3 regions of the Cupriavidus sp. C1SS-2L genome follow, and region 1 is predicted to be linked to each of the others. Evidence: predicted binding sites of a transcription regulator. Region 1 holds the regulator's gene; each other region holds the start of a gene.
What was found. Region 1 encodes FliA, which starts transcription of late flagellar genes. Its sites were predicted from a motif close to CTAAAGTTTNNNNNNNNNNNGCCGNTA; they were not measured.
Positions count from the first base shown of each region.

Region 2: kleA (stable inheritance protein KleA) is a predicted target of FliA. The motif match lies at 4,697-4,723, and genes of this name have one in related genera.
Region 3: ACIGJG_RS23450 (FliC/FljB family flagellin) is a predicted target of FliA. The motif match lies at 2,729-2,755, and genes of this name have one in related genera.

Region 1 covers NZ_CP172709.1:620,797-627,267, reverse strand. The annotation lists gene flhF (flagellar biosynthesis GTPase FlhF) at 1-897, shown strand, start outside; gene ACIGJG_RS20635 (MinD/ParA family ATP-binding protein) at 909-1,703, shown strand; gene ACIGJG_RS20630 (RNA polymerase sigma factor FliA) at 1,796-2,512, shown strand; gene ACIGJG_RS20625 (flagellar protein FlhE) at 2,545-2,961, shown strand; gene ACIGJG_RS20620 (NAD(P)/FAD-dependent oxidoreductase) at 3,266-4,495, shown strand; gene ACIGJG_RS20615 (flagella synthesis protein FlgN) at 4,508-4,969, opposite strand; gene flgM (flagellar biosynthesis anti-sigma factor FlgM) at 4,977-5,285, opposite strand; gene flgA (flagellar basal body P-ring formation chaperone FlgA) at 5,433-6,182, opposite strand; gene flgB (flagellar basal body rod protein FlgB) at 6,422-6,471, shown strand, end outside.
Region 2 covers NZ_CP172711.1:2,084-8,554, reverse strand. The annotation lists gene ACIGJG_RS33065 (DNA-binding protein) at 55-1,086, opposite strand; gene ACIGJG_RS33060 (transcriptional repressor gene korB) at 1,265-2,314, opposite strand; gene ACIGJG_RS33055 (ParA family protein) at 2,311-3,075, opposite strand; gene ACIGJG_RS33050 (transcriptional regulator KorA) at 3,072-3,380, opposite strand; gene ACIGJG_RS33045 (DUF2761 domain-containing protein) at 3,487-3,816, opposite strand; gene kleE (KleE stable inheritance protein) at 3,818-4,144, opposite strand; gene kleA (stable inheritance protein KleA) at 4,353-4,589, opposite strand; gene korC (transcriptional repressor KorC) at 4,747-5,004, opposite strand; gene ACIGJG_RS33025 (klcB) at 5,021-6,229, opposite strand; gene ACIGJG_RS33020 (hypothetical protein) at 6,241-6,459, opposite strand.
Region 3 covers NZ_CP172709.1:1,250,214-1,256,684, forward strand. The annotation lists gene fliD (flagellar filament capping protein FliD) at 1-955, opposite strand, end outside; gene ACIGJG_RS23445 (flagellar protein FlaG) at 1,006-1,377, opposite strand; gene ACIGJG_RS23450 (FliC/FljB family flagellin) at 1,511-2,632, opposite strand; gene ACIGJG_RS23455 (RNA chaperone Hfq) at 2,854-3,174, opposite strand; gene ACIGJG_RS23460 (methyl-accepting chemotaxis protein) at 4,057-5,949, shown strand; gene ACIGJG_RS23465 (MDR family MFS transporter) at 6,124-6,471, shown strand, end outside.

The DNA of each region.
Region 1 (6,471 bases):
GCGGCCACGGTTACGCCTGCCGGACGTGCTGGCCAGGCCATGGGCGAAGCCGACGCCGAGGTCGCCACGCTGCGCGCCACCCTTGGCGCGGCGCGGCCCGTCGTGCATATGCTGGATGCGCTACCGGCCGGGGCCACGCTGGCGCGCTGGCAGCAATCCGGCGAGCGCTGGGTCGCTGCCACACGCAAGACGGCGCGCGTGATCAGCGGCGGCGCGGCGTGGAAGCTTGATGCACTGGCCGAAACGCTGACGTTCCACGCCATGGGCGAGTTCACCGTGCGTGGCCGCGAGGCCGTGCAGTGGCTCGCCACGGCGGATGTCCGTGTGCCGGAAGGCCCCGTGCGTGGCCGCGGTGCACCGGAAGGCGGCATCGACGCGAAACTCGTGATTGCAAGAATGGTCGACCACGCTTCGGGCGAACTGTTCGATACGCGCTACCTGCTGTGCGACCCGCAGCTGTCAGGCCAGGCCGCGCACACGGCACGCTGGGCGCTGTGGGCCGACAACGCGGATGCGCAGTTCCGCACGCTGCGCCATGCGCTCGATCATTTCGCTCAGGATGGCGAAAGCGCCGCTGGCGGCAGCGTGGCCGCGCTTCAGCTCGGTCTGACGGTGCTGCGCCTCGAACACGCGCCCACGGCTACTGCCCCGGCCTTCCTGGCCCGCCTTGCCGGCCGCACGGCTGCGAGACAGCCCGGCGGCGCATCGGTGCCGGGATCAGTGCTGAATGAAGGCATGGGGCGCCTGCTGGCTTTGCTCGATGTACTCGAAAACTATCCGGGCCGCCCGGTCGTTGACGCCGCCGAGGCCGACGCGCCTGCGGAGCCGGACGTGCAAGCGCAATCGAATGTGGTGGTGGGACTTCCCCAACTCATGGCGCCGGGAGTCGTGTCGTGAGCGCGCTCGCAATGGACCAGGCCGAAAGCCTGCGACGCATGCTGGCGCCGCGTGTCACGCGCCGCATTGCGGTGGTGGCCAGCGAACGCGGTGCCGGTGCGACGACGATCGCATTGGGCCTGTCGCATGCGCTGGCGATGCAGGGCGAACGCGTGCTGCTCGCCGATGAGGACAACGCGGGCCATGCCGTGCGCCTGTCGGGGGCCGACCCAGCCGGCACGCTTGCCGACGTGCAGGCTGGCCGCATGACGCTGGAGACCGCACTCGGTGCGCGTCCGGCCAGTGCCGTCGCGGTGCTGCCGGCTGGCAAGGCAACGCAGCAAGGTGCGCCATCGGCGGATCCACTGTCGGGTTTTCGCACGGTGCTGGTCGATGCCGCTAGGGACGGCGACGGTGCGCTCTCACCGTTGGCGGGGGCCGCACACAATGTGCTCGTGGTGATGCGGCCGGAACTGGCGTCTATTACCGCGGCATATGCCTGCATCAAGCGGCTGCACCATCTGTACGCTTGCCGGCATTTCCATCTGGTGGTCAACATGGCGGCCAATGAGGCCACCGTTCAGGCGATCACAGGGAACCTGGCGCGCACAGGACGGCAGTACCTGGGCGTCGAGATCGGCTGTGCCGGCTGGTTGCCGGCGGACACGCTGGTCACGCGCAGCGTGGAGCTCGGACGGTGCGTGGTGGAAGCCTACCCCGCAGCGCCCGCGACGACCGGATTGCGCCGCATTGCCAGCGGCATCGGCGCATGGCCATTGCGTGCCGAGCCGGCTGCATCGGCTGCGCACGCTGCCGTGGCGGCCTGATGCCGTGACTATTCGAAACTGACGAAGACCCTGAGCCGCCGGCCCGCAAAAACGGGCAGGTTCTGCAAGCAAGCATTCACGAGAATTCCACCATGTACACGATCCAGGGAAAGCTCGAACAGGCCGATGTGGTCAAGACCCACGCGCAGCTCGTGCGCCGCATCGCATTGCAACTGGCGGCCAAGCTGCCGGCCAGCGTGCAGATCGACGACCTGATCCAGGCCGGCATGATCGGCCTGCTCGACGCGGCCAAGCGCTATGAGGACACCCATGGCGCGCGGTTCGAAACCTACGCCAGCCAGCGTATCCGCGGCGCCATGCTCGACGAGGTGCGCGCCAACGACTGGCAGTCGCGCAGCCTGCGGCAGTTCACGCGCCGTATCGAACGCACGCAGCGCGGCCTCGAGCAGAAGCTTGGCCGTGCACCGCTGGATTCGGAGGTTGCGCAGGAACTGGAAATGCCGCTGGACGAATACCAGACCTTGCTCAACGAGGTCTATGGCTGCCAGCTGCTGCACTATGAAGATTTCGAGCGCTCCGGGGAAGAGGACTTCCTCGATCGCCACCTTGGCGGCAGCGAAGACGGCAACCCGCTCACGCAGCTGATGGAAAACGGCATGCGCGCAGCCCTGATCCGCGCCATCGAGCGCCTGCCCGAGCGCGAAAAGCTGGTGCTTTCACTGTGCTATGACCAGGAACTCAACCTGCGCGAAATCGGCGCCGTGCTCGACGTGACCGAATCGCGCGTGTGCCAGATCCGCGGGCAAGCCATTACGCGCCTGCGCAACCAACTGCGCGGGCTGCTCTGATGCGCGGGCGGCACGGCTCAGGTCAGGTTGCCATGCATGCCATCGCGGCGCTGCTTGCTGCGATGGCGACGATTACGTGGGCCGCGCCCGATGACGGCACGAACCACAGCTGGAGCGCATCGGTCAACGGCCCGGCGCTGTATGGCCGCGGGCTGCGTACCGTGTCCCGCCCGATCCTGCCGAGCGGCAACCTGCCGCAGTCGGAGGGCGTCATTACCTCGGTGCGCTGGCGCTACAGTTTTGCCGCGACGCCGCCCACGGATCTGCAGGCCTATCTCTGCAACGACACGCGCTGCGTGCTGCTGCCACAGGCCGAAGGCAAGACCGACGCCTTCGACGGTGATGATGCAACCCAGGGTTTTGTGTTTGCGTTTCGGCTGCCGGGGCAGGGCCCGGTGGCGCCGGTGCTGCAGGGCAAGAGCAATCAGGTGGTTGTGGGGTTCCGATAAGACGCTCAATCCCTCTGACCACGGCCGGGCGTACCGGCCCGGCGATGTGATGCAACCGCCGAGCAACAACCGGCATCGCAATCTCCGCCGGCGCGCACACCGAATGTCCGGTTTCCACGCTGCCAATCCTTCGGTAGCATGTGCCCATGCTGTTCCCTGACAGTTTTCGCGGTTTTCTGTAGCCAATCCCTTCCGTAGCGGTTCCGCCGGATCCTGCAGGACGCGATATCCTGCCGGGAGGGCCGGCTTTATCACTGGTTTGGGCGAAAGCGTTGGCGATACGCCAGGCGTGTTGGAGGTTGGAATGGAAGATCAATTCGCAGACGTGCTGATCATCGGCGCGGGGCCAGCAGGTTCTGTTGCGGCGGGTTTGCTGCGTCGTCGTGGTATTGGTGTGCTGGTGCTCGAGAAGGAGACGTTTCCGCGCTTTTCAATCGGCGAAAGCCTGCTGCCGCAGAGCATGGAGTACATTGAAGCGGCCGGCATGCTGCGGGCAGTGGTAGAGGCTGGCTTCCAATACAAGAACGGTGCCGCGTTTGCGCGTGGAGATCGCTATGTCGATTTCGACTTCCGCGATAAGTTCTCGGCGGGCTGGGGTACGACGTACCAGGTCCAGCGCGCGGATTTCGATCATGTGCTGATACGCGAAGCGGAGAAGCAAGGTGCCGAAGTCCGCTTCCGGCATCTGGTGACGGGCGTCGACGTGTCAGGTGCGCGACCGGTTGTGACCGTGCTCGACCCTGATGGCAACAGCTATCGCGTCACCAGCCGTTTCCTGCTGGATGCATCGGGGTTCGGACGGATCCTGCCGCGCCTGCTGCAGCTCGAGTCGCCATCCGGGTTTCCCGTGCGCAGCGCCATCTTCACGCATGTCGAAGACCGGGTGATGCCGGGTACCTTCGATCGCAACAAGATTCGTATTGGCATTCATCCGCAGCACGTGGATGTCTGGTACTGGACAATTCCGTTTTCGAACGGACGTTGTTCGCTGGGCGTCGTTGCCGAAAAGGCATTCCTTGATGGCTATGCCGGTAACGACACCGAACGGCTGCAGGCGCTGGTGAACGAGGATCCCGCTCTTGCCGGCCTGCTGGCCCATGCCGTGTGGGATACCCCCGCGCGACATATTGCGGGCTATGCGGCTAACGTGAAGTCGCTCTGGGGTAACGGCTACGCGCTGCTTGGCAACGCGGGCGAATTCCTGGATCCGGTCTTTTCCTCAGGCGTGACGATCGCATTCAAGTCAGCCAGTCTGGCCGCCGATTGCATCGCGCGTGAATTCGCGGGCGAATCGGTGAATTGGGAAGCCGACTATGCGCAGATACTGAAGTCCGGCGTCGATTGCTTCCGCGCATTTGTTGATGCGTGGTACGCCGGAGGTTTCCAGAAGCTGGTCTTTCATCCCAACGCCACACCGGAGATCCGCCGCATGATCTCGGCCATCCTGGCCGGCTACGCGTGGGACCGTTCCAATCCGTTTGTCCGGGACCCGCAGCGCGGTCTCAACGTGCTCGAACAGTATTGCGACGATTGAACGCAGGCGGCTTCAGCCGCTGGCCAGGCTGACGCCGCCCGCACCGGCCGATGCCTTGCCGTTCTTGCCGTAAAGCCCGGAGTCGCCGCCGCTGTGCTGGCGCAGCACATTGATCGCTTCGCGCGTGTGGTCCAGGTGCGCAGCGACGATGGCGCCGTTGAGCTGGTTGTTGTCGCGCGCGGCGCGTGCGGCAAAGATCAGCTTGCGCCAGGCATCGCCCACGGCGGGATCGATATTGCGGCCGAGCAACTGGCCCTGCGGGCCCGGGCGCAGGCCCAGCGCGCCCATCTGTGCTTCGCGCGCAGCTACCTGGCGAGAGAGCGCCTGACCCAGTTCCACCTTGCGCGTGAGCAGTCCGCTCAGGGACTGGAAGTCTCCGCCCTTGAGGGCGTCGCGCTCTTCGGTGAGCAGTTGGCCAAACGCCGTGACGGCTTCGGCTTCTTTCTGCAGGCTCTGGATCAGGGGCTGGCTCATGGCTGTTTCAGTGGATGTCGCCCTGGCTCAGTTCGCGCAAGGTGGCGAGCAGGCCGTCGGCAATCTTGCCCGGGTCGATCTTGATCCGGCCTTCGGCGATGGCCTGGCGGATCTCTTCGACCTTGGCGGTGTCGATGTCGTCGTCGGTTTCGTTGGCCAGGCGGCTGCCGATTTCGCGGACCTGCGAGGCCAGGGGGCTTACGCTCACGCCGCTCGTGGTGGCGACGGGGGCACTCTGTCCCGCCTGCGGCCGGACAGTGCTGTCCGCAGCCGGGGCGTCGGCCGGCCTGGACGAGGTGGAATGGTTGATCTTCACGGGCGTTCCTTGCTGGGTTCCACTGTCATTACGGACGCCTTGGCGAAATCTTTAGGAAAATCTCGCCCCGACGGCAGGACTGGCACGCATTGTCGCATGGTCGCCGATCCTGCATTCCAGTGTCCCATGAGGCACTTTTGTCGGACGTTATTGCAGCACGACGGTGTCGCCGCTGCGCACTAGGCCGCTCACTACCTGCCCGTTGCGCAGGCGGATCTGCACCGAGTTGCCGATGGCGGCATCGGCGAGCACCTTGCCCTCGCTGGTGATCTGGAAGGCGTCGCCTTCCACCGCGACGGTCACGGTCTGGCCGGAGCGTACGGCGATCGATTTCTTCAGCAGATCGGTGCGCATGGGCGAGCCCGCTGCGACGCGGTTGGCCGTGACTGCGCCCACGACCTGAGACGGGTCGGTAATCACGGCCTTGGGCAGCGTGGACAGGTCGCCCTGCCGCACTTCAAGGTCGGCCGGCGTCACCGGCTCGCCCGGGCCGAGCGCGCGCACGGCCACGTAGTAGTCCGACAGCACGGACACGCGTGCCTGCATATAGCGGATCCACGGCCGCTCGCCGCCGCAGCGCACGCCGACCGAAATGCGGCCCCATGGCGAAGCGCCCGGAGGCAGGAACGGATCGGGCGACACGCATTCCGGAGCGCGGCCACCTGACGGCGGCTGCACCTGAACGGTGGCCTTGCCCGGCAGGCCGGCCGTCTGGCGCAGCAGGAACTGCTCCACGGCCGCGCGTACCGGGTCTTCCGGGAATGGATTGGTCGCCTGCATGGCCACCGGGGTGACCTGCGCAGGCGCCGCCAGGGCTTCGCCGGCCACGGCTGACAGGACGCCTCCTGCCAGCAGGGCCAGCGCCGGCCTGATGACGGCGCGATGGATCTTCTTCATGTCTTCATCCCAGCAAGGACGACGCGGCGGCCACGGTGGCAACTGAGCCGCTTGTGCGGCCGCACGCAAGGAAACGGGTCCCATTGTAGGCAGCCGTTGCCGGGCAAGCCCTCCGAATTGCATGGATTTCCCGTTCTTATTCATCCGATTGGCGTGACAGGGCTGAACCTAAGATGCGATCCCTGAAGAAGGTCGCCCTTCGTCGTTCGCTCCAAGTTGCTCCAAGCGGAGATGCATACATGATTGACAGACTCGACTCGGCATTGCGCTTCCAGCAGGAAGCGCTGAG
Region 2 (6,471 bases), on a different replicon from region 1:
GTTGTGCGTTTTGTCAGGGTTCCAGGGTAATTTTAAGGAAAACCAACCGATTTATCAGGTCTTTTTGCGTCCGCCGCTGGTCGGATCGGCCGCCCGGCCTTGCGCCATGACGGTTTCCAGGGCCTCCAGCCGGCCGCGAAGCCCGGCCGCTTCCTCGCGGGCCTGGGCAGCGTCGCGCTTCGCCTGGTCGCGCTCGCCCTGGGCGGCGGTCAGCCGCTCGGCCTGGCGGTGTGCCTCGGCCGCCATCGCCTTGCGCTGCTCCTGGTGGGCCTGCTCGGCCGCCTCGGCCTTGGCCTGCACCTTCACCAGCTCCGCGCGCACCTGGTCGCGCTCGGCGGCGGCCGCCTCGGTGGCCTTCCGCTGCTCGGCCTGAGCGGCGCGCGCCTGGTCGGTCGCCTGGTTCGCCCGCTCCAGGTCGGCACGCAGCTCGCCGGCGCGGCGCTCGATCTCGGCGGTACGGCTGTTCGCGGCCGCGAGGTCGGCCCGCAGGGCCTCCACCTGGTCGGCGCTGGCCGTGGCCCTCTCCTGGGCCTTGTCGCGCTCTGCGCGCGCCTGGCGGGCTTCCTGATGGGCGTGATCCAGCTCCGTGCGCAGCTCGCCGGCCCTGGCCTCGGCCGTGGCCGCGCGCTCGCTGGTCGCCGCGAGCTTGCCGCGCAGCTCGTCGGCCTCGCCCTTGGCGGCCGCCTCGACGGCCTCCAGGGCCGCGATGCGGGCCTTGGCCTCGTCCAGCTCGCCGGTGAGCTGGTCGGCCAGCTCTGCGGCTTCCTGGCGCGCTGCTTCCGTCTCCTGGCGCACGGCCTCCAGCGCCTCGCGCTCGGCGGCCAGGCGGTTGTTCGCCATTTCCAGCGCCACGGCCCACAAGTCGCCGCCCAGCTCGGCCAGCTTGTCAGTGATCGCCTGCGGTGCCGGCTCGCGGATCGGGGCGGCCTGGCTGGCCTTGCGTGCGCGCCACTCGTTCATCGCCTCGCTGATGGTGGTGAAGCTGCCGCTGCCGAGCTGCTTGCGCACGTTCGCCAGCGTGGGGTTCTGGCCGGCCGCGTCCAGTTCGTCGGCCACCGCAAATATCTGCTCCTTCGAGATCGCCATGTCGGGCCTCCTTTGGCCGGTTGTATGTTGTAGCGTGAAGCATACTACAACATACAACACTACGCAAGCGGTTTAGCTGAACTTTTTTTAGCGGCTAAAACGCGGGCAAAAAAAGCCCCGCTCGATGGCGGGGCGATGGGTGGGGGTCGGTGGTCGGCGATGCCCGGCGCTGGGCGTGTCAGCCCTCCAGCAGCGCGACAAGCTGCACGGTGCCAAGGTCGGCCTCGAACTCCTGGCCGTCATCCTCGTATTTGAGCCAGGCCCAGCCCTCGGCCGGGGGCCGGCGGTTGAGGATCAGCCGTGCCGGCCGGTCGTCGTGCTTGACCTGGATGATGGCCTTCTTGAGCTTGTCGGGGTCGGCCTCCTTCGGCTCCTTCTTCCCCTTGGCGTCATCATCCTGCGGCCCCTGCTCGCCGTCGCCGGCCTCGGCGTCGGTCTTGCCGGTCAGCGCATCGACGGTGTTGGGATCACGGTCGCCGTCCTCGTGACTGCGCTTGTCCTCCAGGAACTCGCGCAGCAGCTTCACCGAGCCGCGCGTCAGCTCCTGGCTGTCGTCGGCCAGCCAGGCGGCCACCTCGTCGGGGTTCTTCTTGTAGGCCGTCACCAGCTCGTTGATGACAGTCACGTCCTTGCCCCGGCCGCTATTGAACGCCTCGGCAATGGGTTCGGGCAAGTCCAGCAGCGTGACGTGCTGCGTGACGAAGGCCGGCGACTTGCCGATCTCCTTGGCGATCTCGCCCTTCTTCTTGCCCTTCGCCAGCTCGCGGCCGATGAAGTCGGCGATCTCACGCGCCGTCAGCTCGTTGCGTTGCAGGTTCTCGATAACCTGGTCGGCCTCGTTGTAGTCGTTGTCGATGAAGGCCGGGATCGTGGTCTTGTGCGCCCACTTCGAGCCGCGATAGCGCCGCGCGCCGTGGTTGATGAGGTAGCGCCCCGGTGCGTCCGGGTTCTCGCGCACGCTGATGGGCGACTTCACGCCGCGCGCTTTGATCGTCTCGCCGATCTCCGCGATGCTCTCCGGCGAGAAGCCGGGGTTGTCGGCCGTGCGCGGCTGGTGCGGGTCTTCGTCGATCAGGTCAAGCGGCAGCTCCTGCGGGCCTGCGCCGCCGGCGTTGGCCGCCGGCTGCTCGTTCAGCAGGCCGGCCAGGTCGCCCAGCCCGTCCAGGCCCAGCCCGGACGATTGCGGCTTGTCCTGCTCCTTCTTCTTGGCGTTGGTCTTGGCGCTCATTGCGCGATCTCCATCTTCGTGAACACGTAATCCGCCAGCGCACGCACCTCCTGGGTGGCCTTCCGCGCGGCGGTCTTCTTGATCTTCCACACCGGCATCTGCTCGCCCAGCGCCTCGGCGATGCTGTCACGCGCGCCGATGCTGAACGGCAAGATGAGCTGCGGGTATGCCTGCTGCAACGTCGCCAGGTTGTTGACGTGGCGCGGCTTCCGCGCGTCCACCTTGTTCGGCACCATGCCGAGGAAGCGCAGCTTGGGGTTCTGCTTGCGCAGGTTGCTGATGACCGCGACCATCTTCTTCATGCCCTGCAAGCTGTACGCCTCCATTTCGATGGGCGACAGCATGTAGTCGGCCGTCAGCACGGCCGCCGTCATGGCGACGCCAAGGGAGGGGGCCGTGTCGATCAGGCACACGTCGAAGAACTCGCCCAGCGCGGCCACACTGGCCCGCAGCGCGGCGGCCGCCTGGGAAAGCTCCATCTTGTCCAGGTTCGCCAGGTTGGCGTCTGCCGCGATCAGCGCCAGGCCGTCATCCTCCCGGTCAGCGAACCAGGCGCGCAGCTCGTCGCCGCCGGCGGTGAACATGCGACTGGCGGGATAGCCCGAGTCGTGGCCGGCCAGCGTCCAGCTCGCATTGCCCTGGGTGTCCAGGTCGATCACTGCAACCCGAAGGCCGCGCTCCTGGAAGTCGAACGCCAGGTGGCAGGTTGCGAACGTCTTGCCTTGACCGCCTTTCTGAATTGCCGTGACCAGTGTTTTCATGAGTTGGGTTCCTGTTTCCTCTTTCCCTTGGCGTCGGCTTCCCAACGCTTGACGATGAACGCTTGATGCTCCGGCAGTACCGCCGTCACCCGCTCGAAGCCCTGCGGGAGCACTTCCCCCGCCACTGCCCACACGCGGCTGACCGCTTGCGATACCGCCCCCTTGGTCAGCCCCAGCGAGGCCACAAACTCGGCCTGGGGCCTTCCATCGACCAGCACGCCGCGCGCTATGTCGATGGTCTGTTGCCCGATCTCCAGGCCCTTGATCGCCGCCTGGAATTGGGCTTCGGTTAGCCGTTTCTTCATGGAGAACACCCATATAAACTCCACACCCGGTTGTTGAACAAAAGGCGGTGCCAGCCGCCGACCATGTGCAGAAGTTTAGCTAAACTCGCCGCCCGCGTCAAGCGTTTTAGCGGCTAAAAATGGGCGCGTGATCTTCTTTCTTGGCGTTCAACCTGGCCGCGTCAGCGGCACTCATGAAGAACGTCATCAGCGGGCCGACCGTGCGGCTCGAACCGTTGGCAAAGCACACGTCGAACTGACCGCCGGCGGTGTGCGGATCGACGCCTTCCACCAGTCGCCAGGGGTCAAGGCCCCATTCCTCGGATTGCGCGCTGTACCAATAGGCCGGCGCATCGCCGTTCAAGTCGCTGGCCGCGTACTCGCGCACCAGGACGGCCACCCGGCCGGTGTTCGGCTCCACGAATCCCGGCGGGTAGGGTAGGGTCTGTTTTTTCATGTCAAAGCCCCTTCGGCTTGTAGATCGAAACGAAGTAGGTGATCGCGGTCAGCACCGCGAAGTACGCCAGGAACGACCAACCGGCATACACGCCAGGCGTGTTCCAGTGGTAGAGCATCCGCACGAACTGGAAGAAGGTGGCAATCGACAGCACCCACTTGAGGATCGGCCAGACCAGCACGGTCGCCACCCATACGAACTTGACCAGGCCGGCCAGCAGGCCAGCACCGGGGGCCTTGTTGGGGGCAGCAGACGCGGCGGCAGGCTCCACCGGCGCGGGCGCGGCGGGCTGCTCGATCTCCTTGGGGAACTTGATGATGTTGGACATAGCTTGACCCTCCACGCGCTTACGTGTTGAATGCTGGGTGCTCCCACTCGGAAGCATGGTTACGGTGTGCCAGCACCAGGCCAAGCGCCCCGGATCACTCCGGGGCGTTCCTCCACCTGGGGCCGCCCTTGATCTTGCCTCGGCTCACGCAATACTCCTTCTTGGCGTCCTCGATAGGCCCGGCCGTTGCCGACCGGGCCATGTGCTCTTACCAGCCGGCCCGGCGCTTGGCCTGCTCGACGGCTTCCATCGACCAATGGCCCTTGGCCTGCCCCTCCAGGGAGCATCCGGCGAAGTACGCCTTGCCGCGCAGTTCCTCGGCTTTGCACACCAGCTCGGCCGCCTCGGCCATCATGGCCGCGATCTCGTCACGGCGGGCCGGGAAGTCGGTCGCTGCCGCGCCCTCCAGCTCGTCAATCCAGGGCATAATCTTGTTGTCGCTCATCGGACTTTCTCCGGTAGTTGACCTGGGCAATGTGCCCGGCCTTCAAGTGCTATATTAGGGCAAAATGCCCTAACCTGTCAAGCACTTTAGCTAAACTTTTTTCGCTTTACCGGAATCCGAAGGCTAAACTTTAGCCGCTAAAACCTTTCCCTTGGCGTCAATCCTCTTTCCAGATCACGCCCAGCCCGGCCTGGTCGCACAGGATCGCCCATGCCGCATAGGGAATCGGGGTGTCCTCGCCGATCCAGCGGCGGATCGTGCGGTCGCCCTTCGCGCCCAGCCCCAGCGCCTTCGCGGCCTTGCTGCCGCTGAACCCGGCCAGGCGCAGCACCTCTCGGACTTCCTCGCCGGTCGGTTGCGCCCAGCGTTCGGCCGGCTTCAAGCACTCCAGCCGGATATTGGCGTCGTTCGTCATTCGTTCGTTCTCCTGGTCAAGTGATAAGCCGCAACTGGTCGAAGCCGTAGATCGACTGGATGCAGCTCGGGTCTGAATCGACCACGCGCCGGCCTGCGCGATTGGTCTTGTACGTTACCGGCCTGTCGTCGTGCGCCCACACCTGGCGGGTGTCGGGATGCACCTTCACGATGATGATGCGCTTGCCGATGTAGCGGTCGAAAACCGGGTGATGGACGCTCACGATCTCGCACCGCTGGCCGGGCTTGAACTCCACCAGGTCGGCCGGGCCTCCATCGCCATTCCTGGCGATGCTGCAGGTTGCCGCGCTCGCTCGCGGCATCGTTGTTTCCGGCGATACAGGCCCGCCCTCGCCCGGCTCGGCATCGTCGGCTTTGACGATGCTGCAGGTCATCGTCGTTTCTGGCGATGCGGGATCTCGCTCCGGGCCTGCGCCGGTGATTTTTCCCTTGGCGTCCAACCCGGCGGCCCTGGCCGCCTTGATCCTGGTCGCGGCCTCGGCCGCCCAGCGCCTGGCGATGAAGGCCCGATGCGAGGGCAGCACCACATCGACCAGGACGAACCCCGGCGGCACCAGGACGGTCGCCGGTGCGCGCCGCGCCGGCGGCTCCAAGCCGGCCAGCCAAGCGGGCAGGGGAGCATCGGCCAGGCGGTCGCGGTAGCTGGCCTCGACCATCACCGGGCGCTTCTTCTCGGCTCGCTGCGCAGCCAGGATGCCGCGCGCAACCTCGTCCACCGTCATGCAGCCCTGCGCCGTGTCGAAGTGCGAGCGGTAGCCCGTTTCGGAGATAAACGGCCTGTCCAGGTCGATGACGTGGAACTGGAAGTGGGCACCCAGCGGCCCGCCGTAGCCGGCCTCGTACTCCACCAGGGCGCGCATGTCGCCATCCGCGACCAGGAACTGGCCGCGCTGGCCCCACAAGGGCACGTCGCCAGGCACCGCCGCGCAATGGCGCTCGATGACCTGGCCGGGCGCGTCGTGGTCGGCCATGCTGCCCACGTGCGTTCCGCCGTTCATCTTCCAGATGACGGCCTCGTATCGGTCGCTGGCCGCCTCGGCGGCCGCACCGTCACCGCGCATGATCGCCGCGTCGATCTCCACCTCGGCCGCCACGGCGGCGGCCAGCAGCTCGTCGCGGTCGGTGGGCAGCTCGGCCAGCAGCTCGGCCGCCGGCGCGTTCCAGTCCTGGCCCGGCTGGGCCGGCGTCTTGCGTTTCTTCGCCATCGGCCGGCCCCTCAAGTGTCAGCACGCCGCCACGCGATCACGTCGCGGGCTTCGTAGCCGTGGCGCTTGCAGTCGTCGCAGAATCCCGAGCTGAACCCCTTGTGGTTCGTGCCGATCCATGCGGCCGGCTTGCCGCATTCGTGGCCGTAGGTGCCCGGCTCGGCGTTGTGGCACTTGCCGTCCGTCGCGTAGCTGTTCGTCGGTGCCTGGGGAGCGTTGTTCCTGGTCATGGTCGCCTCCTG
Region 3 (6,471 bases), 630 kb from region 1:
AGCGCAGCGTGCCGTCGCCGGTCAGTGGCGACGAGCTTTGCTTGGACGTATCGAATGCAGTGAGCGACTTCGCCGTGGTCTGGATATTGTTGTACGCGGTAACGAAGGCCTGGATCGACGACTTGATCGAATCGTAGTCACGCGTGACCGTCAGCGAGGTGGTGCCTTCCTTGGTCAGGTTCATCGTGAGGCCCTGGCCGGCGTCGACCACGGCATTGCTCTGGCTGACGATATCGATGCCATTCACCTTCAGCGTGGCATTGGCCGGGGGCACCTTCTGCTCCATGGCATTCGTCGTTGCCGAGGGATCGAAGCCGACGATATTGTTCAGCGCCGCACTGCCCGACGACACGCGCATGGTGGCCTGCGTGCCGGTCTTGTCGGAGGTCAGCACCAGGCGATACGGGGTGCTGCTGCCATCATTGATGATGCTGGCGGTCACGCCTACGCCGGCCTTGTTGATGGCGTCACGGATATCCTGCAGCGAGGCGTTGTTCGCAATCGTGACCTTCTTGGTGCTGGTCGGTGTGGCGGTCGGATCCGCCGCGAGTGCTTCGCCGAAGTCGAAGACGATCTCGCCGCTGGTGCCGGCAATGGCAGCCTTCTGATCGGCAATCTGGCCGCTGACCAGCGATTGCGCGGTAGCCAGCGTCTTGACGGTAATGCTGTAGTTGCCCGGTACGGCGTTGGATGCCGTGGTCACCGACATGATGTCAGTCGAGCCCACCGTGGCCTTGACGGCACCGAACGTCGTGGCGTCGCCAAGCTTCTTGGCGGCGGCCTGGTATGCAGTCAACACGCTCTGCACCTGCCCAAAAGCCGACAGCTTTGCCTGGAAGCTCGTGGCCCGCTTGTCGATGGCGTCGAGCGGTGCCTGCTCGGCGGTTTTCAGTTGGTCGAGCAGGCTGGTCAGGTCCAGGTTCGAGCCGACGCCAAGGGCGGAGATCGCTGCCATGTTGTTTTTACCTCTTCTTCAATTGACGTGACTTCGTATGGTGAGCGCGCTTACACGGCCTGGCTGACGAACAGTCCCTGCAGCTTGTCGATGGCGCTTGCGATTCGCAGTACCTCTACGGTGGGCATCTGCCGGATCAGTTCGCCGGTTTCCTTGTCGACCACCTTGGTGATGACGCGGTGCGTGCTTTCGTCGATCTCGAAGCGCAGGCTGATCGACGTTGACTTCAGTGCCTCGACCAGTTCGCCGACGGCAGCGGAGGTATCCACCGAACCCGCCGCGCCAGTCTTTCCGCTGTCGTCCTGGCCATTGCCAACAACGGGAAAGGAGACGCCTGTCGGTGCCTGGACGCCAATGGTGCTGGCGGGCACATCGGAAGGAAGTCGCACTGCGACCGGAGTCACTGAAGAAGGAGACGCCATGATTTGCTCCATCCGGTTTGGCGTGAATCAACATCGGAAAGAAACGCTTTGCAGGCAGTGGTCTGCCTGCAAAACGCTCCCGGCAAAAAGGCCGGGCCTTGCGGCCCAGCCTTTTTTGCCAGCGCAGGTGCGATTAACGCAGCAGCGACAGCACGCCTTGAGTGGTCTGGTTGGCTTGCGCCAGAACCGAGGTACCAGCCTGTTGCAGGATGTTCGCGCGGGTCATGTTCGACACTTCCGTTGCGTAGTCTGCATCCTGAATGCGCGAGCGCGAAGCCGACAGGTTCGTCACGGTCGTGCCCAGGTTGGCGATGGCCGAGTCAAAACGGTTTTGCACGGCACCCAGCGAGCTGCGCAGGTCGTCGACCTTCGACAGGGCGGCGTCGATGGCAGCCAGCGGGTTTTGGGTAGCGGCCGACAGCGGCTTGCTCGAATCAAACGTGACGGTTGCCGTCGGGGTGGCGGTGGTCGTGCCTTGGGCGGCGTCCTTGACGGTGATCGTGGCCGCGTAGAAATCGCTGCCGTTCTGGACGAACCAGCGGCCGTTGTCATCTTGCACCAGCGTGTTGGCGGTGCCGCCGTTCGCATCCGTGAACGTCATGTCCGCTGCGGCGACGTCGACGCTGGCGCCGGTGTTGTCGCGGCCCTGGACCACAGCATTTTCACCAGTGGCGGTGTTGGCGCTGTTATAGGCGTACGGCGTCGTGGTACCGGCCGACGACGGGCCGGCTACGTTCAGGGTGTTCAGGCCCAGCGTGGTGGCGTTGATCTGCTTCAGGTCGATGCTGATGGTTTCGCCGTCGTTGGCGCCAACCTGCACAGCCATCTTCGAGTTGCTGGCCAGGACCTTCACGCCGTTGAACTGCGTCTGCGACGAAACGCGGTCGATTTCGTCCAGGCGTTGCTTGATTTCAGCCTGGACCGAAGCCAGGTCGGAGCCCGAGTTCGAACCGTTGGCGGCCTGCACGCTCAGTTCACGGATACGTTGCAGGTTGTTGTTGACTTCGGTCAGTGCGCCTTCGGTCGTTTGCGCCAGCGAGATGCCGTCGTTGGCGTTGCGCTGGGCTTGGGTCAGGCCGCGGATGTTGGCGGTGAAGCGGTTCGCAATGGCTTGGCCAGCAGCGTCATCCTTGGCGCTGTTGATGCGCAGACCCGACGACAGGCGTTGGATCGCGGTGTTCAGCGACGATTGCGAAGCGTTCAGGTTGTTCTGAGTCATCAGAGACAACGAATTGGTATTAATGACTTGCGCCATTTACGACTCCTGTATGCAAAGTTTTGGGCATTCCGGCAGTTGCCGTAACGTTGGCTGCCTGCTTTGCAGGGCGTAGAGTGCCTCCGTTGTTTGGGTTATCGACAGGTGTCGCGAAAGGTTTAGAGTGACTTTTTCGCAGGATTGCAACAGCCGAGATGGCCGCGGCTCGCTCGTTGCGGACGGCTGCAGCGTGTCTGGCGCGGCCGCGTTGTGGCCGTACTTCAGCGCCGCCGGCGCTTGCGCGGCATGTAGATGGGTACGAAATCCGGCGAGGTGTCGGTTTCGGGGGCGGGCAAGGCTTCGCCGCCGGCGCTGGCCTGCGTGATCATGGCAATCGCATGCTTGTATACGACCACCGGCCTGGTGTCCTGCATGTCCTTGCCAAGCAAGAGCAGGTAGTCGTCCAGGGCGAGCACTACGCCTTGCAGCCGGGTGCCGTTGCACAGGAGCACGACAACCGGGATGCGGCTTCCCGCGTGGAGGCCGAGTTGCTGGTGCTGCAGTTTCCGGCTGTCTCGTGGGGGCCTGGTTTCCTTCTTCACATCGACTCCGGAAGAGCCCGCAGGGGTTCTGGCGGCTGGTGGCGATCGACCGACCGGTGCCGATATTCAGTATGGCCCGGCCAGCGCAATGGGAGAAACATTCGCTCTCGGCACCGGCATGGGAATGCTTCCCGCGCGCCACGCCGCCGACGGGGCCGTGTTGCGGACCACGGGGTTCGACGCGCTTTTTGGCGACCGGTGCGGTCGGGGGAGAAGGGGAATACTTCAGCGGCGAGAGTAACAAATTTTTACAAACACAGCAGAAGTCGGCCATCTTCGAGAATTAGAGGTTTTCCTCTAGACGGCTCGTTGCCAATATCGACACTCTTGAGGTAGCGGTCTGCCGGCCAACGGCCGACAGACGCGCTGCGGATTCCTGGGACGCTTGTATGCCCTTTGTATTAACATAAGTGCACACTTACATAGTGCGATCCCAATTCGAGCGAAACCTGATGCCGTCGCGATAAAAGTGATTATTTCATCGCATTCAACTAGGGCGTTCACTGATAGAAACGGGATTTACACCTCATGTAAGCACGTTTATATTCATACCAGAGCTAACTGGCTCTGAGCAGTCCTGGAAAGCCTACGAGCACCCCGCGCGTGGGCTTCTTTTTTTGGGGCTCACGTCGAGCCGGCGGCACCTTGCGGTGCTCCGCCATGGGGCCATCGGGATGCCTGGCAGGATTAAAAGGCACACCGCAACCTGCCCATTCATGGAAATGCGGCCACTTTCCATGCCAATTCCAAATTCCCTTCAAGAAGTGTTCGGTCACCGCCGATAGGCAGCCGTGCGCCGGTTGTCAGCAGTCACGTCCAGTGACAGCTCCCACGCGCGCGCATGACAAAAATATCAATCACGGAGTGTTTGGAGGGAGTGAGATGGCCTGGTTGCGAAACCTTGGCATAGGGACCCGCCTGTCCCTGGCCTTTATGCTGGTGGTGCTGTTGCTGATTGGCGTCGCGGTATTTGGCGTGACGTCGCTGGCTGGGATGAACGCATCCTTGCACCTGACCGTGGAGGGTCGCCTGCTCAAGGTGATCGACCTTGGCCATGTCAAGCAAGACGCGCTCGAGATCGGCGTGATCGTGCGTGACGCGGCCCTGACCGAAGATCCCGCGCTGGTCCAGCAGAATACGCAGCACATCGACGGCATGCGCAAGGAGATGGGCGCGACGCTCGATGCGCTGGGCAAGCTGATCGCGGCTTCCGGCCGTCCCGACCTGCAGAAGACCTTTTCCGATCTGACCACCTCGCGCGAGGCCTACAACGGCCAGCTCGACATGGTGCTGCGCCAACTGGGCTCCGGCGAGTTCGCCGGCGCGCGGGCGGCCCTTGTGGTGACGTTGCCCGCCGCGCAACGCCCGTACTTCGAAAAGCTCGATGAGATCATGGACGGCGGCCGCAACCTTGCGCTGGCCGCGGTCAAGCAAGCCGATGCGGGGTTTGTCTGGACCCGTAATGTGCTGCTCGGCCTGACCGCGCTGGCCGTGCTGCTCGCGGTGCTGATGGGCACCGCCATCACGCGGTCGATCACCGGCCCCGCGCGCGAAGCACTGGAAGCCGCCGAGGCGCTGGCAACGGGCAATCTGCGCCACGCGTTCAACGTGCGCAGCCGCGATGAAATGGGCCGCATGCTGGCGGCGCTCGAACGCGCGTTCCGCCACCTCGCGGCACTGGTGCATGGCATCCAGCAGGCGTCTGGCTCGATCGACGGCGCCACGCGCGAGATCGCCCGCGGCAATACCGACCTGTCGCAGCGCACGGAACAGCAGGCTGCGTCGCTGGAGCAGACCGCAGCATCGATGGAGCAACTCACGTCGACGGTGCGCCAGAACGCCGACAACGCGCGACAGGCCAACCAGCTGGCGGTCAACGCTTCGGATGTGGCCACGGAAGGCGGCCGCGTCGTGCGCGATGTGGTCCAGACCATGGACAGCATCTCCAGGTCGTCGTCGCAGGTGGCGGATATCACCGGCGTGATCGAGAGCATTGCGTTCCAGACCAATATCCTTGCGCTCAACGCGGCGGTTGAAGCGGCGCGCGCGGGCGAGCAGGGGCGCGGCTTTGCGGTGGTGGCGTCCGAGGTGCGCAATCTCGCGCAGCGCTCGTCCGCTGCCGCCAAGGAAATTGCCGAGCTGATCGGCGGCTCGGTGCGGCAGGTGCAGGACGGTGCGCGTCAGGCAGAGCAGGCGGGCAAGACCATGGACGACATCGTTGGCGCGGTGCGTCGGGTGACGGACATCATGGGCGAGATCTCGGCGGCCAGCACGGAGCAGACTTCTGGCATCGAGCAGGTCAGCCTGGCGGTGACGCAGATGGAAAGCATGACGCAGCAGAACGCCGCGCTGGTCGAACAGGCCGCCGCCGCGGCGGAGAGCCTCATGCAGCAGGCCGGCGGCCTGGTGAACGAAGTGGGCCGGTTCGACGTCGCACAGGGATCGCCTGCGACGCTCGCGCTCAGTGCAGTCGTGCCGCCGCGCGAGATCGAACCCGCGCCGCTCCCGCCAGTGACGAAGCCGGTGACGCAGACCCCGGCCCTGGCCGCCCCGCGTGCCCGTGCCGCGGCCGTGCCTGCGGCCACGCGTGCGCCGGTGCAGCGCAAGCCACAATCGCAGCCCGTGCTGGCCAAGCGCGCGCCGGCCGTGCCCGCAAAGCAGCGTCCGCCGGTCGGCCGACAGCGTCAGGAACCGGTGCTCAAGACCGCCCTGCGGCGCCCCGCCGGTGCCACGCAGACGGCCATGGCCGACAGCGGCGACTGGGAAACCTTCTGATCCGACCGTAGCAGTCCCTTCACCATTGCGCCGGCGCCCTCGACGAGAGCCCCGGCGCGGATGTCTCAAAGCGCCTACAATAGCGGCTCTTCCTGACCCTCGTAGCAAGAGCAGGCCGGTCCACCTGGCGCATGCGGCGCCTTGCGGCCGCCATGCCTGCCGCCGCTGGTGCCGATGACCGCCGTTCCTTCCCAGTCGCCGCGCGCGGCCGATACTTCGCCTTCCTCGTCCTCCCCAACCGTCCCGACCGCCCCGACCGCCAGCGAACCGCCGGTCATGCAGATCCTGTTCGGGCTGATGCTGGCCATCCTGCTCGGCGCGCTCGAACAGTCGATCGTCGCAGTGGTGCTGCCCGATATCGCGCTGCAGCTGCGCGGCTTCGAGGACATGGCCTGGGTGATCTCGGCCTACCTCGTCGCCTCGACTGTGGCCACGCCGATCTACGGCAAGCTCTCCGACGTGCTGGGCCGGCGCTCGGTACTGTCGTTCTCCATCCTGCTGTTCATGGTCGCCTCCGCGGTG